Regions from separate parts of the Flavobacterium sp. MMS24-S5 genome, predicted to be linked through region 3. Evidence: riboswitches for the same ligand, from Rfam matches in the RefSeq annotation. Region 3 holds a riboswitch; each other region holds the start of a gene.
What was found. A riboswitch is a leader RNA that binds a small molecule or an ion and turns the genes downstream of it on or off. The one in region 3 is predicted to bind S-adenosylmethionine.
Positions count from the first base shown of each region.

Region 1: it holds a riboswitch for S-adenosylmethionine, as region 3 does, so the genes downstream of both, ACPWTF_RS15365 (alpha/beta fold hydrolase) here and ACPWTF_RS05825 (DUF4369 domain-containing protein) in region 3, are expected to answer to the same signal.
Region 2: it holds a riboswitch for S-adenosylmethionine, as region 3 does, so the genes downstream of both, ACPWTF_RS15435 (homocysteine S-methyltransferase family protein) here and ACPWTF_RS05825 (DUF4369 domain-containing protein) in region 3, are expected to answer to the same signal.

Region 1 covers NZ_CP190016.1:3,313,170-3,321,019, forward strand. The annotation lists gene ACPWTF_RS15340 (TonB-dependent receptor plug domain-containing protein) at 1-2,266, shown strand, start outside; gene ACPWTF_RS15345 (hypothetical protein) at 2,605-2,781, shown strand; gene ACPWTF_RS15350 (O-acetylhomoserine aminocarboxypropyltransferase/cysteine synthase family protein) at 2,883-4,187, shown strand; gene ACPWTF_RS15355 (aspartate kinase) at 4,415-5,503, shown strand; gene ACPWTF_RS15360 (hypothetical protein) at 6,147-6,347, shown strand; SAM riboswitch class I at 6,538-6,645, shown strand; gene ACPWTF_RS15365 (alpha/beta fold hydrolase) at 6,723-7,706, shown strand; gene thrA (bifunctional aspartate kinase/homoserine dehydrogenase I) at 7,708-7,850, shown strand, end outside.
Region 2 covers NZ_CP190016.1:3,331,007-3,338,856, forward strand. The annotation lists gene ACPWTF_RS15410 (sulfate adenylyltransferase subunit 1) at 1-211, shown strand, start outside; partial or broken gene ACPWTF_RS15415 (HEPN domain-containing protein) at 318-2,409, shown strand; gene cobA (uroporphyrinogen-III C-methyltransferase) at 2,402-3,175, shown strand; gene ACPWTF_RS15425 (precorrin-2 dehydrogenase/sirohydrochlorin ferrochelatase family protein) at 3,337-3,918, shown strand; gene ACPWTF_RS15430 (NAD(P)/FAD-dependent oxidoreductase) at 4,016-5,068, shown strand; SAM riboswitch class I at 5,430-5,546, shown strand; partial or broken gene ACPWTF_RS15435 (homocysteine S-methyltransferase family protein) at 5,932-6,935, shown strand; gene ACPWTF_RS15440 (hypothetical protein) at 6,958-7,485, shown strand; gene ACPWTF_RS15445 (hypothetical protein) at 7,523-7,850, shown strand, end outside.
Region 3 covers NZ_CP190016.1:1,313,049-1,320,898, reverse strand. The annotation lists gene ACPWTF_RS05835 (PAS domain-containing sensor histidine kinase) at 1-1,244, shown strand, start outside; gene ACPWTF_RS05830 (response regulator) at 1,246-1,701, shown strand; SAM riboswitch class I at 1,918-2,018, shown strand; gene ACPWTF_RS05825 (DUF4369 domain-containing protein) at 2,258-2,995, shown strand; gene ACPWTF_RS05820 (peroxiredoxin family protein) at 2,916-3,251, shown strand; gene ACPWTF_RS05815 (aminotransferase class V-fold PLP-dependent enzyme) at 3,335-4,807, shown strand; gene ACPWTF_RS05810 (winged helix-turn-helix transcriptional regulator) at 4,899-5,276, opposite strand; gene ACPWTF_RS05805 (NADP-dependent oxidoreductase) at 5,369-6,361, shown strand; gene ACPWTF_RS05800 (cupin domain-containing protein) at 6,362-6,835, shown strand; partial or broken gene ACPWTF_RS05795 (TolC family protein) at 7,231-7,850, shown strand, end outside.

The DNA of each region.
Region 1 (7,850 bases), 2.0 Mb from region 3:
TTCGGGATCAAATAATTTTGAAGGAGGAGCAGACGGTCAAACTGCCCAAATCGATTTAAACTACGGAACTTCATTGGGTAAACCGGGAAGTTTCTTAAATGTTACAGGAACTGCGGTGACAAGGCAAGCAACTAGTAGAGCAGGAATAAGAAGTAATGGAATTTTTAATGCTTACAATGCCGTAGAAAATAGAGCGGCGCAAAATGGAGTAGAAATCAACTCTTTGTTTAGCAATATTAATACGACTGCAAACTCGGCTCAGATTTTGTCTTCTTTAAAACAATATGCGCCGCAAGTAGGTTATTTTACAACAGCACAACAAAATGCTATTGCATCGGCAACAACAATTGCGCAAATGCAGACGGCTTTAAATTTTGACGTAACTAATAATGAATTGGCTTACAGAGGTCAGCAGAGAAGTGATTATAATATGAGTGTTGGACAGTCAGAATTGGCTGCAGGACAATTGTATTTTAATGCTAAATATCCTTTGAGCGAAACCACTTCTTTATATTCTTTTGGTGGGGTTTCTTATAGAGGAGGTAAATCGTATGCGTTCAATAGATTGCCAAATGGTTCTGGTACTTTCACGCAAGTGTATCAAAACGGATTCTTGCCAGAAATTGAGTCAAAGATTTTAGATGCTTCAGCAGCAGTTGGTGTAAATACGCAATTATTTGGGTTTGATACCGATTTAAGCACCAACTTAGGAACAAACTCTTTTAACTATGATGTGAATAATTCCATCAACGCAACTTTAGGAACCAATTCTCCTTTTAGTTTTGATGCTGGAAAAGTTTCGTTTTTACAGAGCACTACCAATTTGGACTTTAGCAAAAAACTGGATGTGCTTTCTGGGTTAAACGTTGCTTTTGGAGGTGAATTCAGATATGAGAACTATCAAATTAAAGCAGGAGAAGAAGCTTCTTACGGATTGTATGATGTAAACGGAAATTTAGTTTCAGGAATCTTGCCAAGCAATTCGCCATTGATTGTAACTGACTTCTTCGGAAACAAACGTGGAGCAGGAGCGCAAGGATTTTCAGGATTTCAGCCTTCTGATGCTAAAGAAAAAGACAGAAAAAGTGGTGCCGCTTATGTTGATTTAGAATTGAATGCCACTGAAAAATGGCTTATAAATGGAGCAGCGCGTTATGAAAATTATTCAGATTTTGGAAATACAGTTACATTCAAACTAGCTTCTCTTCTAAAATTAAATGATAATATCAATTGGAGAATCTCTGGACAAACAGGTTTTAGAGCGCCTTCTTTACAGCAAAGATATTTTGAGTCAAGTTCTACTCAGTTTATCAACGGTTCTCCATATCAAGTGGGGTATTTTACAAACGATTCGCAAGCAGCAAAAAGTATTGGAATTGAAAGTTTAAAACCAGAAAAATCAAAAAGTATCAGTACAGGATTTACATTCAAAATTCCTGAAGCTAACATAACCATTGCAACTGATGCTTATTTTACAAGAATCAACGACAGAATTGTATTGTCTGGACAATATTCTAGACCAACAGATGCGCAAATCGGTGCTGCAACTTCGCCAGAACAGGCAGAGGCGTTGACTTTGTTTCAGCAAGCATTTGATTTGAAGGGTGTAGAAAGAGCTTCTTTCTGGACAAACGGAATCGATTCTGAAACAAAAGGGATTGATTTGGTAATTTCTCAGAAATACGATGTAATTCAGGATTTCACAATTAGAAACGATTTTGCATTTAGTTTCAACGAAACCAAAAGAGTAGGAGATCTGCATATTCCGCAATCAATAGTGAATGCAGGAGGAGAACCTTATATTTATTCTTTCTTCCCAGAATCAAGCCGAGTGTATTTAGAAGAAGCGATTCCGAAATTGAAAGCCAATCTGATGACTACTTTCAATATTAAAAAATTGGATATTTATTTAAGAAATAGCTATTTCGGAAAAGTTACAGATCCAGGAGCAACAGATGTTAATCTGGACGGATTTTCTTCTGTGTACGAACATCCAGAATACAGCGCAAAATTGGTTACCGATTTGTCTTTAGGATATCAGATCAACGAGCATTTGAGAGCTACAATTGGAGTGAATAATATAGGAGATGTTTATCCAGACCGAAATAATCCTGCAACTCCAGCTTTTACAAATACAACGCCAACTTTGTCGCCAGCGCCAAGTACAGATTTGACAAATGCGAATCAGTTTGCTTATTCACGAGCAGTTTCTCAATTCGGATTAAACGGAAGATTTGGTTTTGCCCGCTTAAGCTTTAAATTTTAATTAAAATAGGCTCTTTCAGGCCTTTATTTAAAAGGCTTGAAAGGGATTCTAAAAAAAATAGTATAAAATTTCAAATTTAATTTGGTCGTTAAAAAAATACTTATTACATTTACTCTATCGAATTAGTCGAATTTAAAAAATAGTCGAATTCAAATTTTAAATCAAAATGAAAACAATAGCAAAAAGAAATATGATGTGTTGTGAGATGATGCAAATGTGCATCCCAATTTGCTGTTGCCAAAAGTGAAAGAGACAATCTTTGTTATAGTTAAACTATAAGCCCTTTTGGTCGCCATCCGAAAGGGCTTTTTTATTTCCAACATTTTAAATTTTAAATCATGAATACACTAGATATAAATACGATAGCATTTCAATACTTATTAAGAAATAATAATTCGGAAGAAACATCAACTGAAACTCCAAAATATGATCCTGCACAGCAGATAAAAACGCAGAAATCATTACTGTTCCATCTATATGATCTTGAAGAAGAAGCTGAAGATATTTTGGCTTAAATCAATTTCAGATTCAATAGCAATTTCAAAAAGCGATTTCAATATCAATTACATATAACAATATATAAACGTATTAAAAATACCTAAAAAACTAAGAAATCATGAGTACACAAAAATTCGCAACAAACGCATTACATGCAGGTCACGACGTTACTAAAAATTCAGGAACAAGAGCCGTGCCTATTTACCAGACATCATCATATGTATTTAATAACGCAGATCATGCAGCCAATTTATTTGGTCTTGCCGAATCTGGATTTATCTACACTAGATTAAATAATCCGACAAACGATATTTTAGAACAACGTCTGGCAGCTCTTGAAGGCGGAATTGGAGCTGTAGTAACCGCTTCTGGAGCATCTGCAATTTCAACAACTTTATTGACACTCTTAAAAGCGGGAGATCATATTGTTGCTTCAAATAGTTTATACGGAGGAACTTACAATCTGTTAAAAGTTACCTTGCCAAGATTAGGAATTACTACCACATTTGTAGATCCTTCAAAACCTGAAAATTTTACCAAAGCAGCAAAAGAAAATACAAGAGCTTTCTTTGTAGAGTCTCTTGGAAATCCAAAATTAGATGTACTAGACTTAAAAGCAATTTCGGCAGAAGCCAAAGCATTCAAAGTGCCATTTATAGTAGATAATACAGTTGCGACACCTTATTTATTGAATCCAATTAAATATGGTGCCGATATTGTAATTCATTCCTTAACTAAATATATCGCAGGAAACGGAACTTCATTAGGAGGCGTTATCATTGATGCTGGAAACTTTGATTGGGCAAACGGAAAATTTCCTGAATTTACCGAGCCATCTGCAGGATACCACGGATTAGTATATCATGAGGCCTTAGGAAATGCAGCTTTTATAGCAAAAGCTCGAATTGAAGGTTTGCGTGATTTTGGTGCTGCTTTAAGTCCATTTAATGCTTTTCAGATTATTCAGGGACTGGAAACACTTCCAATTCGAATTAAGAAACACAGTGAAAATGCTTTGGCTCTAGCCGAATGGTTAGAAAAACAAGATGAGGTGGTTTGGGTAAATTACCCAGGTTTAAAATCGAGTAAATATAATGCTTTGGCCAAAGAATATTTGCCAGAAGGACAAAGCGGTATTATCACTTTCGGATTGAAAGGAGGTTTTGATGCTGCTAAAAAAGTGGTTGATGATACTAAATTATTCTCTCTGCTAGCCAATATTGGCGATACAAAATCGCTGATTATTCACCCAGCAAGTACTACGCACCAGCAATTAACAGATGAAGAACAAATAGAAACAGGAGTTTCTAAAGATTTGATTCGTCTGTCTGTGGGAATTGAAGATATTGAAGATTTGATTGCTGATTTGCAAACTGTTTTTGAGAGCGTTTCGCTTTCTCAATTCAGCATCAATAAAAATTAGGTTTTTTTGTTTTTTGTTTGAAAAATTGCCTTTAGCGAGTGGTTTTGCTAAAGGTAATTTTTTATGAAAAGCATCTTTATAAAATTTAAACCTTATAAGGAATGTAAGTGCATTTTGTAGAGACGCACCGTAGAGACACACTGCAGTGCGTCTACCTTGATAAACGTTGGAATATTAAATGAACTTAGATCTCTTAATATGGTTTCAAAAATTAAAAAATAGAAATTATGTCAAAGCTTAAAATAAACATTATCCTTTTCGGAATTGGAAATATCGGAAGTACTTTGATTAATCAGATTGTCGAAAGTCAGGAGTTTTTTCTTGAAAGCAAAAATGTCGATTTTCATTTTCCTATAATAACCAATTCGACGGTTGCTTTTTTTGAGAAAGAAGGTGTTGGTTATGCTTGGGAAACCAATTTTAGACAATTGGCAGTTCCTTTTAAAGTAGAAGATATTGTCGAATTTGCACAAGAAAATGAATTTGAAAACTTGATTGCCGTAGATGCAACAGCCAGTGATGAATTGGTAAAGCATTACAACACGCTAATCAAAAACGGATTCAATATTGTAGCGGTAAACAAAAAAGCCAATACGCTCCCGATTGACTTATATAAAGAACTACGAGCAGATCTTAAAAAGCATGGCAAAGAGTTTCTGTATGAAACCTCTGTTGAAACTGGGATTCCCGTTTTGCAAACCTTAAGAGATTTGTACTATTCGGGCGAAAAAATCACAAAAATCCGAGGTGTTTTCTCTGATCATCTAAGTTATGTTTTTAATCGATTTTCATCAGAAGAAGTTTCGTTTTCATCTGTTTTAAAAGATGCGAGTCTTTTAGGATTAATGAAGTCAAACTTTAAAGAAGATCTGTCGGGAAACGATACGGCGAGAAAACTTTTGATCTTGGCCAGAGAGATAGGAAAAGATTTTGAGCTTTCAGACATTAAAATCAAGCCATTTATAACCGAAGAGCATTTGGAGAAAAATGGAGTGCTAAACAAAGATGCTCTAGATAAATCTTTTAAAATCACCAAAATTACTCAAGCAGAAAATCATGTATTGAGATATGTGGGAGAATTTGATGTAGAAAAAGGCATTTTGGAAGTTAAGTTGATTTCGGAACCGGTAGATTCTCCAATCGGACAATTGAAAGGTTCAGATGCCATTTTTGAAATTTTCACTAAATCTTATGCCGACATTCCTATCGTAATTCAAAGTGCTCCGCCTTGCAAACAAGCGATTTCTAGAGGAATTATAACCGATATTCTGAAAATTGCGGAGCGAATTAGGAGTAAAGAAGCTGTTTGGCTTTAATTTTTTAGTTAAAAAAAGAAAAAAGAGAAAAAAGTTCTTTGATAAATTGATTTGTCAAATGGAGTCATGAAGAAAAAAACAGTTTTTTTGTAAGTTTTTTACCTTTGTTATTTCGTTTTCGTTTTTGTAAGATGTTTTTTGTCGTTAAAAAACACATTTTCAACGAATTTTGTAATTAAATTCTTGAATTTTATTTGTGTAATAAAAAAAATATTTGCATATTTGTTATACCCAAAAACTACTAGAAATCAAATGAACTTAAAAGTCAACAAAATGTTTTGTGCCATTTCGGTTAAGACCGAGGCTGGGGTGTCTATTGCTTAAAATTGTAAGAATACAATAACAATATAGTAAGAGCCTCCGATAGAAATATTAGGAGGCTTTTTAATTTAACAGAAATGCAAAATTTTAAAATACAATATAAATCACAGATGAATAAATCCTTACAGATGAACAAGATGTTTACTGTCGCGCTTATTTGCGCATACGTCTGTTGATACTAAAAGCATACATGAGTGTAAAAACTTAAACCCTTTTGGTATCTAAAAATCCAAAAGGGTTTTTTTATTCGGTAAAACGAATTAACAAAAAGATAAACGAGAAATAAAGATTATAAAACACAACTTAACTAAAACTTAATATCATGAGCAAATTGAACTACTTCGCAGAAAAAATTTCTAAATTGAAAAATAGAAGGACAAAAAATAGTAATCCACCGCCAACAAACGAATTGGCTCACCCAAGATTCGGAATGACAGAGGAAGATAAAAGCGCTGAGAAAAAAGCACCAAATTCTTTATTGTTTTTGATGTATTCAAAAGAAAATGAAACGCTTTTTATCTAAACGGAAAAGCATCATAAACTAGGTGAAAACCTGCTTAATTTTACTGGGCATTTTTGTTCGGTAAATTTTTGCGTATAATAGTTTTTGCTAAAGTATCTCACAGAAATTTAACAAACACTTTTAGATAAAATTTGTTTGTTAGCGAAATTAGTAGTTAATTTGCACTCGTTAAGTTCAAACACGTATTGAAATGTTATAAAGAAAGGACGAGGGATTAGACCCGATGAAGCCTTAGCAACCCTTCGGTAAAACGAAGAAGGTGCTACATTCTACCACGCCAAACGTGGAAAGATAACAACAAGATTTTTTCTAGTTAAACCTAGTTTTTCTTTCTAATATTTCCATATACAAATCAATAATACAACAGATTTGAAATTGGAAAATATACCAAATCCCATTATAATTCAAGATTTCATCACAGAAAGTGGTGCAACTTATCATTCTATACCATTAAGTTTTACGCTGGCAGGGCAACCTTTGCACAGTGCGCCTATTGTTTTGGTTAATCATGCTTTAACTGGAAATTCGCAAGTTACTGGTGAAAATGGCTGGTGGAATGACTTGATTGGTAAAGGTAAGACCATTGATACTGATGTTTATACCATTCTAGCTTTCGATATTCCAGGAAACGGAAGCAATTCTTTTTTAATTGACAACTATTTAGATTTTGCAGCGAGAGACATTGCCAAAATCTTTATCGAAGGTGTAAAAACTCTAAATATCGAAAAGCTTTTTGCGGTTATTGGAGGTTCTGTTGGTGGCGGAATTGCTTGGGAAATTTTAGCATTAGCGCCAAATATTACAGAAAACCTTATTCCGATTGCGAGTGATTGGAAATCTACTGATTGGCTTATTGCAAATTGCTTTTTACAAGAGCAAATTCTCAATAATTCTTCGAAACCAATTGAAGACGCCAGAATACATGCAATGCTTTGTTACCGTTCGCCAGAATCTTTCAAAGAAAAATTTCAGCGCACGATCAACCAAGATCTTTTGATTTTTAATATCGAAAGCTGGCTGGCACATCACGGGAAAAAATTGCAGAAAAGATTCCAATTGTCTTCTTATAAATTAATGAATCAGTTGCTTAAAACAATTGATATTACTAGAAATAGTGAAAGTTTTGAAAATTTATTGTCTAAAACAAAAGCTTCAATTCATATTGTCGGAATCAATTCGGATTTGTTTTTTACAGCTAAGGAGAATGTAGAAACCTACGAGGAATTGAAGAAATTTAAAGATAATGTTTTCTATAGCGAAATTGATTCGGTTCACGGACATGACGCTTTTTTAATCGAGTACAAACAATTAGATCATTTACTTGCCGATATTTTTAAGGCAGAAACAATAAAGAAATAAAATGAAAGTATTAAAATTTGGAGGTAAATCGTTAGCAAACGGAGAAGGGCTTAACAAAGTTGTTTCAATCATTTCTGATAAAGTAAGTCAAGGTGAAAAAATTGCCGTTGTAGTTTCTGCACGCGGAAATGCTACAGACGAATT
Region 2 (7,850 bases), 2.0 Mb from region 3:
AAAAGTAGAAAGCATTAAAAATACAATTGCAACAGATTACTCGGGAACGACAGAAGCTTCACAATTGTCAATCAACGAAATTGGAGAAGTAACGATCAAATTAAGCAAACCGTTATATTTTGATTCATACAACGAAAACAAATCAAACGGAGCTTTCATCTTAATTGATACAGCAACTAACACAACAGCAGGAGTAGGATTTATTAGGTAAACCTGCTATAAGCTTTAAGCAATAAGCCTTAAGCTTAAAATAGTGAAGACACAAAGTTTAAAAAGCTTATAGCCTACAGCTTAAAGCCTAAAGCAAGAAAAAGAAAATGGAAAGTTTTAGAACAGAAATAGAAAATCCGGTAGTTCAGAAGGAGATTATCGAATTAGAAAAAAAGATTCACTTATTCCGTGGAGGAAAAATTGATGATGAGCGTTTTCGTAGTCTTCGTTTAGCGCGTGGAATCTATGGTCAGCGTCAGGAAGGCGTTCAAATGATTCGTATCAAATTGCCTTATGGTAAAGTAACCAGCGAGCAATTGGTGCGTATTACTCAGGTTTCTGATGAATATTCTACAGGACGTTTGCATATTACAACACGTCAGGATATCCAGATTCACTACGTGAGTTTAGACAGAACACCAGAACTTTGGGCAGATTTGGCTAAAGACGATATTACACTTCGTGAAGCTTGTGGAAACACCGTTAGAAATATTACAGGAAGCGAATTGGCTGGAGTTGATGTAAACGAACCATTTGATGTTTCGCCTTATGCACACGGACTTTTTCAATATCTGTTAAGAAACCCAATTTGTCAGGAAATGGGACGTAAATTCAAAATTTCGTTCTCTTCTTCAGACGAAGATACTGCTTTGAGTTACTTGCACGATTTAGGATTTATTCCGAAAATTAAGGACGGACAAAAAGGTTTCAAAATTATGTTTGGAGGAGGTTTAGGATCTCAGCCAGCACACGCAGAATTGCTTTCGGAGTTTGTTCCGGTAAACGAAATCATTCCAACAGCAGAAGGAATCATTCGTATTTTCGACAGATACGGAGAACGTGCAAAAAGAATGAAAGCGCGTATGAAATTCTTAATCAAAGAAATGGGGAAAGATGTTTTCCTTGATTTGGTTGAACAAGAGAAAAAAGCCATCGCGTTTGAAACATACGAAATTGATACAACAGCTTTTGATCGTCCGAATTCCAGAACCATTATTAGAAGTTCCGCAAGTCACAATCGAAGATACAGAAGCTTATGAAGCATGGAAAAAATCGAATGTAATCAAGCAGAAACAAGACGGTTATTATGCTATTGGAATCAAAGTTTTATTAGGTGATTTTTATACTGATAAAGCCAGATTATTAGCCGCTTTAATTAAAAATTACGCAGCAAATGAATTACGTTTTTCATTGCGTCAAAATATTGTAATACGTCACGTAAAAGAAGAGAATTTACCATTCTTTTACCAAGAATTAGCCAAGTTGGATTTTGTTCAGTTAGGATATAATTCGGTTGGAGATATTACGGCATGTCCGGGTACTGATACTTGTAATTTGGGGATTGCAAGTAGTACCGGTATTGCAGAAGAATTAGAAAGAGTTTTAAGTGCTGAATATCCTCAGTATTTAAACAACCGCGAAATCGAAATTAAAATTTCAGGCTGCATGAATGCTTGCGGACAACATAATATGTCTGCAATTGGATTCCAAGGAATGTCTATCAACTCAGGTAAACTCGTTGCTCCGGCTTTGCAGGTTTTATTAGGAGGAGGAAGATTAGGAAATGGAGCAGGGCGTTTTGCTGATAAAGTAATCAAAGTGCCTAGCCGTAGAGGTTCAGATGCATTGCGTACCATCTTAAATGATTTTGATGCTAACGGAAGCGGACAAAAATTCCTAGATTATTATGATACAAAAGGAGAGAAATATTTCTATGAAATCTTAAAACCTTTCGCAGACGTAACCAATTTAACAGAAGCTGATTTTGTAGATTGGGGTAATGCAGACAATTACGTAAAAGCAGTTGGAGTTGGAGAATGCGCCGGAGTTGTGATCGATTTAGTGGCGACATTATTGTTTGAAGCTAAAGAGAAATTGATCTTGGCTCAGGAATCTTTCGACGAGAATAAATGGTCAGATGCTATTTACCATGCTTATGCAGGATTTGTAAATGGAGCAAAAGCTTTGTTATTGTCAGAAAACCAAAAAACAAATCACCACGCTGGAATTGTAGACTTGTTTGATACTGTTTTTATCGATACTAATAAAATTGAATTAAACTCAACTTTTAAAGACTTGGTTTACCAAATCAATAAAAATGAACCATCTGAAGCTTTCGCTAAAGATTACATTGCACAAGCAACAGTTTTCTTTGACAAAATCGAAACTTTCAGAGCACAGGAATTAGCAAATGCATAATATAAAACCCAAAATAACTTTAGTCGGTGCAGGTCCGGGCGATCCCGATTTACTGACGCTAAAAGCTGTAAAAGCATTGGCTGAAGCAAATGTGGTTTTATACGACGCTTTGGCCAACGAAGAAATTCTGGATTACGCACCCAAAAATGCAATTAAGATTTTTGTTGGAAAAAGAATCGGAAATCATGCTTACACGCAAGATCAGATCAATCAATTGATAGTGGATAATGCTTTGACTTACGGAAATGTAGTTCGATTAAAAGGCGGTGATCCATTTATTTTTGGAAGAGGTGGTGAAGAAATTGATTTTGCAGAAAGTTTCGGAATTGAAACGACTGTAGTTCCAGGAATTTCATCTGTAGTTGCCGTTCCTGCAAGTCAGGGAATTTCAATAACAAAAAGAGGCGTTTCAGAAAGCTTTTGGGCGATTACAGGAACAACATCTGATAGAAAATTATCGTCAGATGTAGCTTTGGCAGCACAATCTTCTGCAACGGTTGTAATCTTGATGGGAATGCATAAATTGCCTCAAATCATCGATTTGTTTCAAAAAGAAGATAAAGGAAATTTATCAGTTGCGATCATCCAAAACGGAACAACAACAGAAGAAAAAGTGGGAGTTGGAACAGTAGATTCAATTTTAGAAGTTGTAAAAGAAAAAGAATTAGGTTCGCCGGCGATTATTGTTCTAGGAGAAGTTGTCCGTGAAAGCAATAAACTAAAAGGATTTTACGAAGAATTTCTATCAAAAGAAATCGCAAGATAACTTTAGAATTTAACCATTAAGAGCATAAAGTTAATAAAGCGATGCTTAATCTTTCTTAATAACTTAATGGTAAAAAGAAAATTAAGAAAAGTTCTTAATTTTTAAAAAGGTATATTAAAGAACAAAAAGGTATAATTTTGTTTAGATGAAATTAAATTAAAATGGAACAAAACGAATTATATCCAATATTTCTAAAGCTTCACAATTTAAATGTTCTGATTGTAGGTGGAGGAAATGTAGGTCTGGAAAAGCTTTCTTTCTTGCTAAAATCAAGTCCGAACGCAAATGTTGAGGTAGTGGCAAAAGAATTTCATTTAGAAATAAAAGTTCTGGCCGAAAAACATTCTTCGATTAAATTGACGGAATCGAAGTTTAAAAAGAAAATGCTCAAAAAGCGTCACATGGTAATTGCCTGTACAGACGATTTGAAAGTAAATAAAAAGGTTTACGATTTGGCGAGAAAACGTTATTTGATTTGCAATATAGCCGATACACCAGATTTATGTGATTATTATTTGGGCGGAATCGTAACAAAAGGAAATGTAAAAATTGCCATTTCAACCAACGGAAAATCACCAACAACAGCCAAAAGGCTTCGGGAGTTTTTTGAAGAAGTAATTCCTCAGGATATCAACCAAATGGTTGAGAATCTGAACGAATATCGAAAAACCTTAAAAGGCAATTTTGAAGAAAAGGTTAAACGAATGAATGAGATAACCGATTCATTAAAAAATAAAGAGTAAAAAAGTTTCGGAAAGAAATTAATGATAAAAATCATTGAAAGTACAAGGATTTATTCGTTTCTTTGCGTTATTAAGAATGATTATAAACAACAACATAATGATTAAAACAGATATACTTATAATTGGAGCAGGCCCAACAGGTTTATTTGCCGTATTCGAGGCAGGATTGTTAAAATTAAAATGCCACATTTTAGATGCTCTTCCACAACCAGGAGGACAGCTATCAGAGTTATATCCAAAAAAACCAATTTATGATATTCCTGGGTTTCCAGAAGTATTAGCAGGAGATTTAGTTGACGGATTAATGGAACAAATTAAACAATTTGAACCAGGTTTTACTTTAGGCGAACGTGCTGAAACAGTTGAAAAGCAAGAAGACGGAACTTTCATTGTAACATCAAACAAAGGAACTAAATTCCACGCACCAGTTATTGCAATCGCTGGAGGTTTAGGAAGTTTCGAGCCTCGTAAACCACTTATCGAAGATATCGAGTTTTATGAAGATAAAGGAGTAAAATACTTTATCAAAAATCCTGAGAAATTCAGAGATAAAAGAGTTGTTATTGCAGGAGGAGGAGATTCAGCATTAGACTGGAGTATCTTCTTGGCAAATGTAGCTTCAGAAGTAACTTTGATTCACAGAAGAAACGAATTCAGAGGAGCTTTAGATTCAGTAGAAAAAGTACAGGAATTAAAATCAGCTGGAAAAATCAAATTAATCACTCCGGCAGAAGTTATCGGAATCAATGGTGCTGAACACGTTGAGTCACTAGATATCGAAGAAAACGGCGCACACCGTAAAATCGACTGCGACTATTTCATTCCGCTTTTCGGATTAACACCAAAATTAGGTCCAATTGGAGACTGGGGATTAGAAATCGAAAAAAATGCAATTAAAGTAAACAATGCATTAGATTACCAGACAAACATTCCGGGAATCTTTGCTATTGGAGACGTAAATACATACCCAGGAAAATTAAAGTTAATCCTTTGTGGTTTCCACGAAGCAACTTTAATGTGCCAAGCTGCATACGGAATCATCAATCCAGGTAAAAAATATGTATTGAAATATACAACGGTTTCTGGTGTAGACGGTTTCGACGGAACTCGTAAAGAAGCTCCAAAAGCGGTTGTGAAAGCGATTGTTTAAGTTGCTAAGATTCTTAGTTTCTAAGACACTAAGATTTTATATATGAAGCTCAAACTTTTTTAAAGTTTGAGCTTTTTTAATTAATCCCAGAGGGATGGCATATTTATAGAAAAGAAATATTGGTCTAAACAAAAGCTCCAGCGGAGCGATATAGAAGAGAGGTGTCGCTCCGCTGGAGCTTTTGTTTGTTTGGTTAATTTTTTTTATAAATATTATGCTCCTCTGGAGCTTAGCAAAATATTAAGATTGTATAAGTTTTAAACTTAGAATCTCAGTATCTTAGCCTCTAAGCAACTTCAAAAAAAACATTTGCAAATCGAAACCCTATTTCATACCTTTGCACTGTTCTTAAAATTATTGTCAGTTATCACGAAAGGCGGAGGGATAGACCCGATGAAACCTTAGCAACCCTTTATCATAAAGAAGGTGCTAAATTCTACTTTATACGACATTTTCCAGTATTAAAGATAGATAACACAAATACATACTCGTATTTCTCAAAACTTTTCTCGATAACATATAATATTTACTGAAACAGATTCTGTATCAGGAGCGAATCATTGGCGCATTTTTGCAGTCAATAGTTCCCGCTTTTCGTTGCAATCTTTTGCTTTTTTAAAGAAAAAAATCAAAAGGATTTCCACTTCAAACGGAGTTCACTGAACTCCTATGAAAATAGAAATTAAGTGAAGTAATCGGGGCTAATGAGCCAGCAATAGTGCACTTTTGGAATTAAAGTGAAAAAAATATCCGAAGCAAACCTAACAGGTTTTAAAAACCTGTTAGGTTTAAACTTCACAATCATAATAAAAAAAACTTAGCATCTTAGAACCTTAGCGTCTTAGCAGCTAAAATAAAAAAATATGGCAATTACAATTCAAGAAGCAATAAAAAAAAATATCCTAATCCTTGATGGAGCAATGGGAACAATGCTGCAGCGCTATAATTTCTCAGAAGAAGATTTCAGAGGAGAGCGTTTCAAAGATTTTCCACATCCGTTAAAAGGAAACAACGATTTACTATCCCTAACACAACCACAAGCGATTCGCGATGTTCATGCCGCTTATTATGAAGCTGGTGCTGACATTGTAGAAACCAATACTTTCTCTGGAACGACAATCGGTATGGCCGATTATCATATGGAAGATTTGGTTTACGAGTTAAACTACGAATCGGCAAAAATTGCAAGACAAGTAGCCGATGAGTTTACTGCAAAAAAACCGGAAAAACCACGTTTTGTAGCCGGTTCAATCGGACCGACAAACCGTACAGCAAGTATGTCTCCAGATGTAAACGATCCAGGTTACAGAGCCGTAACTTTTGACGATTTGCGAATTGCTTACAAACAACAAGCAGAAGCTTTAATGGATGGTGGATGCGATTTACTTTTAGTAGAAACGATTTTCGATACACTGAATGCAAAAGCAGCACTTTTCGCAATTGAAGAAGTAAAAGAAGAACGAAACATCGATATTCCAATCATGGTTTCGGGAACAATTACAGATGCGTCTGGAAGAACACTTTCTGGACAAACTGTAGAAGCGTTTTTGATTTCAGTTTCGCATATTCCGTTATTAAGTGTAGGATTCAATTGCGCTCTTGGGCCGATTTGTTGAAACCATACTTAAAAACATTAGCACATAATACAAGTTTTAATGTTTCGGCGCATCCAAACGCAGGATTGCCAAACGCTTTTGGACAATATGATGAAACGCCAGAACAAACTCAGGCTTTCATTAAAGAATATTTAGATGATAATTTAATCAATATTATTGGCGGTTGTTGTGGTACAACTCCAGATCATATTAGATTAATGGCTGAAGTTGCGAAGGATTATAAGCCTAGAGTGGCACCAGTAACTGTATAGTCTAATTTTTGAAATATTAAATATGAAATTTAAATATCTGGTTTTATTAGTTTTTCTTTCAACTTTACTTACGCAATGTGCTTCGTCAGCAAGCATCGAAGGAATGACAGTTAAAGATTATAAAGCCGAAAAGAAAATTGGAGATAAAATTTTCATTAAGTCTGTTACAGGCGGAAAAAAAACAAATCCTTTATGGACATCTAAGATTTCTAATGAAAATTTTGGAGAAGCATTTAAAAAATCTGTTATTGAATCGGAAGTATTTTCGAAAATAGATTCGATTGCAAATGATGAGAATTGGGTTCTTGAAATTAATTTGATTTCTGTTGATCAACCTTTTTTTGGTATGACCTTTACGGTCAAAACTACAATAGAATATAAATTGTATTATCAAAATAAATTGAGGTTCAGCAAGAATATTAAACAATCTGGAAGTGCTACAACATCAGATGCCATTTTAGGAGTAAAAAGGTTGCGATTAGCGAACGAAGTGTCGGCAAAAAATAATATAAATGATTTACTCCGATCTTTAAACGAAATTTCTTTATAGATAATAATTTTAAATGCTTAAATGAAGAACTTATTGAATGAAGCAATTACGAATAATAGTATCAGTATTTGTCCTTTTTGGTTTGCTTGGTTTCGGAAGTGAAATAGGAGAGATACCATCTGATTTTTATTTTGTAATTAACGATGGTAGATGTGATACTTATAATTCTCAAAATAGTACTTTTTCTCGAAAATATTTAGAAGAAGAAAGAGCTACAAAAATTGAATTGACAGAAAATGAAAAAGAAAAAATATATTCATTGATTCAGAGAAGTAATTTTTTGAAAATGCCAATGAAATTTGAGCCAACAGGCGAAATAAAAATTAAGGATCCAAGCTTTACAAGAGTAATATTTGCTAATATAA
Region 3 (7,850 bases):
ATTCTGTTAGATGGGTTTTCTCTAGAGTGGTCCCGATATTAGACGATCAAGAAAAGATTATTGAATGGTTTGGAGCATCGAGCGATATTACTTCGCAGAAAGAACTTCAAAATGTTATTGCAGAAAGTGGAGAACGATTTAGACAGCTTGCAGATTTGGTTCCTCAAATTATTTGGACTGCCAATTCAGAAGGTTTTGTTGATTATTACAATAGCCGCTGGTACGAATACACGGGTTACATAGAAGATGAATTTGGAGATCCAAGCTGGATTTCAAAATTACATGCAGACGATGTTTATCTAGTGTCAAAAATGTGGTACGAAAGTGTTCATGCCGGAGTTCCTTATCAGACTGAATTTCGCTTAAAAAATGCCAGTACGGGAGAATACCGCTGGTTTTTAAGTAAAGCGCTTCCTATTAGAGATAAAGAAGGTATCATTACCAATTGGTTTGGTACCTGTACAGATATTCACGAACAAAAGTCGATTACTGAAAAACTTGAGATTTTGGTAAAAGATCGTACTAAAGAACTGCAAAGATCTAACGACGATTTACAGCAGTTTGCACATGTTGCTTCGCATGATTTAAAAGAACCGGTTCGAAAGATAAAAACTTTTTTAAGCCGTCTAGAAGATCATATGTCAGGACAGTTTGATGAATCTTCAACAAAATATATTGAACGAATTCATGTTGCGGCAGATCGTATGTTTAATATGATTGATGGTGTATTAGCCTATTCGAAAATGAATGCCGATTCGCAAAAAACAACCATAGTCGATTTAAATGAAGTTATTAAAAATATAGAAACCGATCTTGAAATTGCGCTTCAAAATACAAATGGTACGATATATTTTGAAGAACTTCCCGTTATAGAAGGCGCTTCTGTATTGTTGTATCAGATGTTTTACAATCTTATTAATAATTCTATTAAATTTGCTAAAGAAGATACTCCGCCAGAAATACGTATTACAGCAACAGAACAAATTGAAGAAGGCAACAGAATTGCGATAATTACAGTAGAAGATAACGGAATTGGTTTTGATCTTGATCAAACAAGACGAATTTTTGAAACTTTTACACGTTTAAATTCTAAGGATCGTTATGAAGGAACGGGGTTAGGTTTGTCGCTTTGTAAAAAAATAGCCGAACGTCACGGCGGAAGTATTACGGCCACAGGAATTGCTAATAAAGGAGCCATTTTTATTATAACATTGCCAATTGAGCAAAAAGTAAAACACATTTAATATGCAAGAAAAGATGATTTTATTGGCTGATGACGATCAGGATGATGCAGAAATGTTTTGCGAAGCATTGGCAGAAATAGATGAAAGTATTGTTTGTCATTGTTCAGAAAATGGTAGCGGTGTGCTAAATACGCTTAAAAATCAGGAGAAGATTCCAGAAATTGTTTTTCTAGATTTAAATATGCCAGTTATGAACGGCTGGGAATGTCTGAAGCAATTAAAATCAGAAGAACGATATAAAGATATTCCTGTAATTATGATTTCTACTTCTTCGTACAGAAATGATATGGATACGGCTGCCAATCTTGGAGCAGTCTGCTATTTTGTAAAACCAAATAATTTTGACGACTTAAAACAGGTCTTGAGATTAATTACTTCAAACCTTGAAAATGGATTAAAAGAAACTTTTTCAAATCTTGAAAAGAATAAATATCTGCATGTCTTTCTTGCAGAATGAAACTGTTTTTTCTTTTTTTGAAAAGTAAAACGTATGAATTCCTTTTATAAAAAAAGTGCTTGCCCAAAAGTGTTTTTATTTTTAATGTATTGATTTTTAAAATTTTAAATTGTACTAAATGATCTTTTTAATAAAAAAAGTAAAAAAAAGTATTTTAAACTTGACTAATTCGGTAGAATTAATATATATTTGTATCACAGAAAATTTATATAATGATACTTATCCAGAAAGACTGAGGGAATAGGCCCATTGAAGTCTTAGCAACCTGTTGCCGAATAAGGTGCTAAATCCTTCCGCTGTGTGCGGGTAGATAAGAAAGATTTCTCCGTAAATCTGTTTAAGATCATCCAATTTAAAATCTTTATTATGAAAGCAGAATCCATTTTGTACGCCAGTTATGAACTCTTGAATTCCATTTTTGAAGAAAACAGTTTTGCTTTTTTCTGAAGGCTTAAAGACTAGTTTCTCTCCAATTTCTTTTATAAACAATACTAACGCTAATGACTTTTTTCATTGGCCTAAAATTCTTTTGTCTAATCTTAAAACTAAAAATAAAATGAAAAAAATACTATTAGGTTTTGCTTTGCTTTTTGGAGCTTTTCAAACTCAAGCGCAGGAAAATAATTTACAATTAAAAGGGACTGTTGTCGATACAGTGGCGCAATATGTTTACCTGCAAAAGTTTCACAATAAAATGTTTACTACAATTGATTCGGCAAAAGTAAAAGATGGAAATTTTAGTTTTAAAACAAAAGTAAAAACACCAGAATTATATGGATTGAGCGTCAATACAGAAAGTTCGCCCTTGTATGTTTTTCTTGAAAAAGACCCAATTACAGTAAAACTGAGTCCGAAGAAATATTATACCGCTTCTGTAGTTGAAGGTTCAGCTTCTCAAGATTTGTTCGAAATCTATAAAAAGAGCAAAGATGTAGAAATCAGTAAATTCATAACCGAACATCCAAAATCTATTGTTTCAGCTTATGTGTTGTACAGAAACTGGTCTTATAGATTAACGCCAGAGCAGATTACACAAAATATTGCTTTGTTGGATAAAAGTCTTCAAAATACCACTTACGTGAAAGAATTAAAAGAACTGGCTATTGTTTTAGACGGATTAGCGGTAGGTAAAAAAGCCCCTGATTTTACAGCCAATGATCCTGACGGAAAGCCAGTTCGACTTTATGATAATTTAAAGGGCGGATATACTCTAGTTGATTTTTGGGCTTCATGGTGCGGACGCATGCCGAAGAGAGAACCCAAATATTGTAGCAGCTTACAAAGAATTTCATGATAAAGGATTCAACATCGTAGGGATTTCTCTAGATAAAAAGAAAGAAAACTGGGTTAAAGGAATTCAAGATGATAATTTAACCTGGACACACGTTTCTGATTTGCTTTTCTGGAACAGTGCTGTTGCTAAATTATATGGTGTAAGAGCTATTCCAGGAAATTATTTAGTGGATTCTAAAGGAATAATCGTTGCGAAAAACCTGCACGGAGAAGAATTACAAGCTACACTAAAAACGCTTTTAGAAAATAAAATTTAATAAAGAACACGCAATCTTGTCATTCCTCGAAATGACAAAAATTGAGAAAGAATACATATTAGTTAATTTAAAATGATAAGGAAATGAATGCGATTGAGCCAACAACAAAACCAACAGAGCCTGAATGTTACTTTTCTAAATTTAGAGAAAATACAGTAGGAATTGATCATACTTTCGAATCGGTTTACGGAGAACAAAATTTAGTGTACGCAGACTGGGTTGCCAGCGGAAGATTATACCATCCGATCGAAGATATAATGCTCAATAAAATTGGTCCAATGATTGCCAATACGCATTCACTTTCAAGTCAGACAGGAAAAACCTCTACTTATGCCTATCAGCATGCAAGGGATATTATTAAAAAATCGGTTAATGCCAATGATTCGGATGTTTTGGTAACGACTGGAAGTGGTATGACAGCAGCTTTGTCAAAACTGCAACGTATTATGGCACTTCGAACAAAATCGGAAGAAGATAGACCAGTGGTTTTTATTACGCACATGGAACATCATTCTAATCAGGTTTCGTGGTATGAGACCAATGCTGAGGTAATTATTCTTCCGCCTGATGAGAACAATTTAGTCGACCCAAATGTTCTTGCTGAAACGATTAAAAAATATGCAAACAGAAGCTTAAAAATAGGTTCGTTTACGGCTTGTTCGAATGTTACAGGAATTATTACGCCTTATCACGAATTAGCCAAAATCATGCACCAAAACGGCGGACTTTGTTTTGTAGATTTTGCAGCTTCGGCGCCGTATGTCAAAATCGATATGCATCCAAAAGATCCAGAAGAACAATTGGACGCTATTTTCTTTTCTCCTCATAAATTTTTAGGACGAACTGGAACTTGTGGTATTTTGGTTTTCAATGAAAAATTATATCAATCTGATTTTCCAGATAATCCTGGCGGAGGAAATGTAAAATGGACTAATCCGTTGGGCAAATATTGTTACAGCGATGTAATAGAAGTTAGAGAAGATGGAGGAACGCCGGGATTTTTACAGGTTATTAGAACGGCATTGGCTTTAGAATTAAAAGAGCAAATGGGCGTGGAGAAAATCAAAGAAAGAGAAAAAGAACTGCTTGATCTTTGTTTTTCAAGACTTCAAAAAATAGAAGGTTTATCTATTTTAGGAGATTTAACTACAGAAAGAATTGGTTGTGTTTCTTTTGTTATTGAAGACATTCATTATAATTTAATCGTAAGGCTTTTAAATGACCGTTTCGGAATTCAAGTACGTGGCGGCTGGTCGTGTGCGAGTACTTATGCGCATTATCTGTTTAATATTAACGAAAAGAAATCGGCAGAAATTACCAATGAATTATTGCAACGAAATCAAACCAATAAACCAGGTTGGGTGCGTTTGTCACTGCATCCGATTATGAGCAATGAAGAGCTTTTTTATATCTGTGATGCAATTGAAAAAGTAGCTCTGAATTATAAAAAGTGGAAAAAAGATTATGAATATAATCCGGTTTCAAATGAATTTGAGAATCCGGAAATTAAAGATACCATCGCAAGAGAAGTAAACGAATGGTTTAAGTTAGATTAGTTAGTAGTCAACCTAACAGGTTTTGAAAACCTGTTAGGTTTCCAATGGGATAATATTCCGTGGGAATATCTCATCGGTACAAAAATTAGAATTATTTAAGCGATTCGATAATCTTCTCTCTATGCGCCAATCCCCAGTTGACTAAAGTTTCAGTAACCGGAAGCACCGATTTTCCATATTCGGTAATAGCATAAACGACAGTTGCCGGTTTGGTATTTTGTTCGGCTCTGGTAATAAGTAAATTGGTTTCCAGTTCTTTAAGTTCTTTGCTGAGCATTTTAGCCGAAATACCATCAATTTCACGTTGCATTTTTTTAAAATGAATCACCTGATGCGTTCTATTGGTTAAAAACCTTAGAATCATCAATTTCCATTTACCGCCCAAAACATCAAGACTGTCACGCATTGCCATAAGTTCTTCAGAACAATTGGCCTCGCGAAGTACTCCGTTATCGTTAATTTTTGCCATACTAGTTTCTCTTTGGTAACCGGTTACCTTGGGTTAACCCATAACAAAAATAAGGCATTACGGCGATACTTTTGTAAACTAAAATGATAAAAATGAAAGCAATTGTATTACAGGAAAACTGCGAATTTAAACTGGAAACAGTAGCAATTCCGCAACCAGAATCGCATCAGATTCAGGTAAAGATTATGGCTTCAGGATTTAATCCGATTGATTATCAAATGACCGAAAACGGTTCTGAAAGAAAGCTGATACATTCACCAATTTTAGGAAGAGAATTTTCGGGAATCATAACAGCAATTGGTGCTGAGGTAACGGATTTTAAAATTGGAGATGCTGTTTTTTGCGGTTCTGGAAGTATGGGATCAAATGGTACTTATGCCGAATATATTTGTGTCCCAGCAGGAATTGCAATAAAGAAACCACAGAATATTTCTTTTGAAGAAGCGGCCGGAATTCCATCAGCTGGACTTACGGCTTTGCAATCTTTTAAACGAATGAATGCTTCTTTAACCGATTCGATACTAATTACGGGCGGTGCTGGCGGAGTAGGGAATGTGTTTATGAAACTGCTTATTGCTAAAGGTTTTTCCAATTTTGTGGTGACAGCTGGAAACGAAGAAAGTATCACTTCTTTGGTGAATCTTGGCGTAAAACCAAAACAGATTATCAATTATAAAAAAGAAGATATTTACGAAGCCGCTTTTTCTTTAAACGGAAATAAAAAATTTGATATCGCGGTTGATTTAGTTGGAAATCATGTTGCAGAAATTGCGGCAAAATTGTTGAAAATAAACGGAAGGTATATTGATGTCACAAATTTTTCTACTCCAGAATCGCGTGGTATTCTTTTTTCGAGAGGCGCTACAATTCATAATATTTCAAATTATGCGTATGGTGTTGAAAAACAATACGATTACTATAAAAACGGATTGACAGAATTAAGTGATTTATTAGAAAATGAAATAATTACACCGCCAAATATTAATGTAATTGGCGGACTGAATAAAGAAACAGTAGATAAAGCGCTTACTATTTTGAGAGAAAACAAAACCAGTGGCAGAAAATTAATAATGCAGATCAATTAAATGAGAACAATACCACGAAGAATTGTAACAGGTATACGAAACGGAAAATCGATTATAGAACAAGATGAAATCGTTTCGAATGTGTCGGAACATTTTCCAGGATTAATTATTTCAGACATCTGGTCGACAGATTCGATACCGGCAAAATTTGAAGAAAAAGTTATTGAGAATACCGCTTTTCCAAATACACCTAAGAACGGAAGTTATTTTCGTTATGTCCAGATTCCGCCCGATAAAGATTTAGGAATTGTTGCTCCCGAAGGAGAGCCACATCCGTTAATGCATCAGACCGATACCTTAGATTACATTATCATTATTTCGGGTGAAATTTACCTGATTGTAGACGAAGAAGAAACTTTAGTGCAAGCTGGAGATATTGTAATACAGCGCGGAACCAATCACGCTTGGAGCAACCGATCGGATTCGCCCTGTATTCAATTGGCAATCTTACTGGACGCAGTAAAAGCAGAATAATATCAATTATACGCCGATAATTACATTTTTGATTTATTTGTAAAATTGCAATAATCTCATTTGATTGTTGCAATTTTTTTTTGTTTTTAAATATGCACGGAATTTCTCAAAATTGTTCCATTTTATAAAATGAAACAATTTTGATTGTTTGTGTATTAAAGTGTTGAATAATAATTGTTTAAATTTATGCGAAATAATAATGATTGGATAAGCAGATCCAAATAAACCTATCGTAGTTTTTCCGCCTAGCTAAAATTTAATTTTCATCGAAACTTCTGCTAAATATTACATAATGTTGATTACAAATTTCGAAAAAATGCAAAATTAAATCCATATCATCTCATGAGCTATTGGCGGTTTAAAGTTTTTCGTTTAAAGCATTTAGCTCTTTTTTATTGAGCTGCAGCCTCAATGTAAGTTTTGCGCAACAGGATACGATCAGTCTGGCGTCTGCTAAAAAAATAAGATTGGACGAAGCCATTTTATTAGGCATTAAAAACAACCGTCAATTAAAATTGGCCAATGCAGATCTCGCTATTGCAAATGAAAATGTCAGTCAGGCCAAAATTGCAAAAGCGCCAAGAATAAGCTTAAATGGTGGCTACAATTATATTGGCGATCCTAAAATCTATGAAGGATTTTATGCCAGAAATGTTACGGTAGATTATTACGATCATCAAGGTTTTGCCAATATTGTTTCCTCACTCCCAATTTACGCTGGAAATGCCATTAACACTAGAATTAATCAGCAGGAATTAATTAGTGAAATGCAGGAATCTGCGGTGAAAATGACAGAAGCCGATGTCAAGAATGCGATTACAGAGCAATATTTTACACTCGAGAAATTATACCGTCAGATCGAGGTTACGAAACAGAATATTATCAATACCGATATTCGAATAAATCAATTAAAATCACGAGTGAAAAATGGTCAGAATCTTACGAGCGACCTTTTGAGAACCGAATTGCAGCAATCTAATTTTAAGGTTTCTGTTTTTAGAAGCACTAATACGAT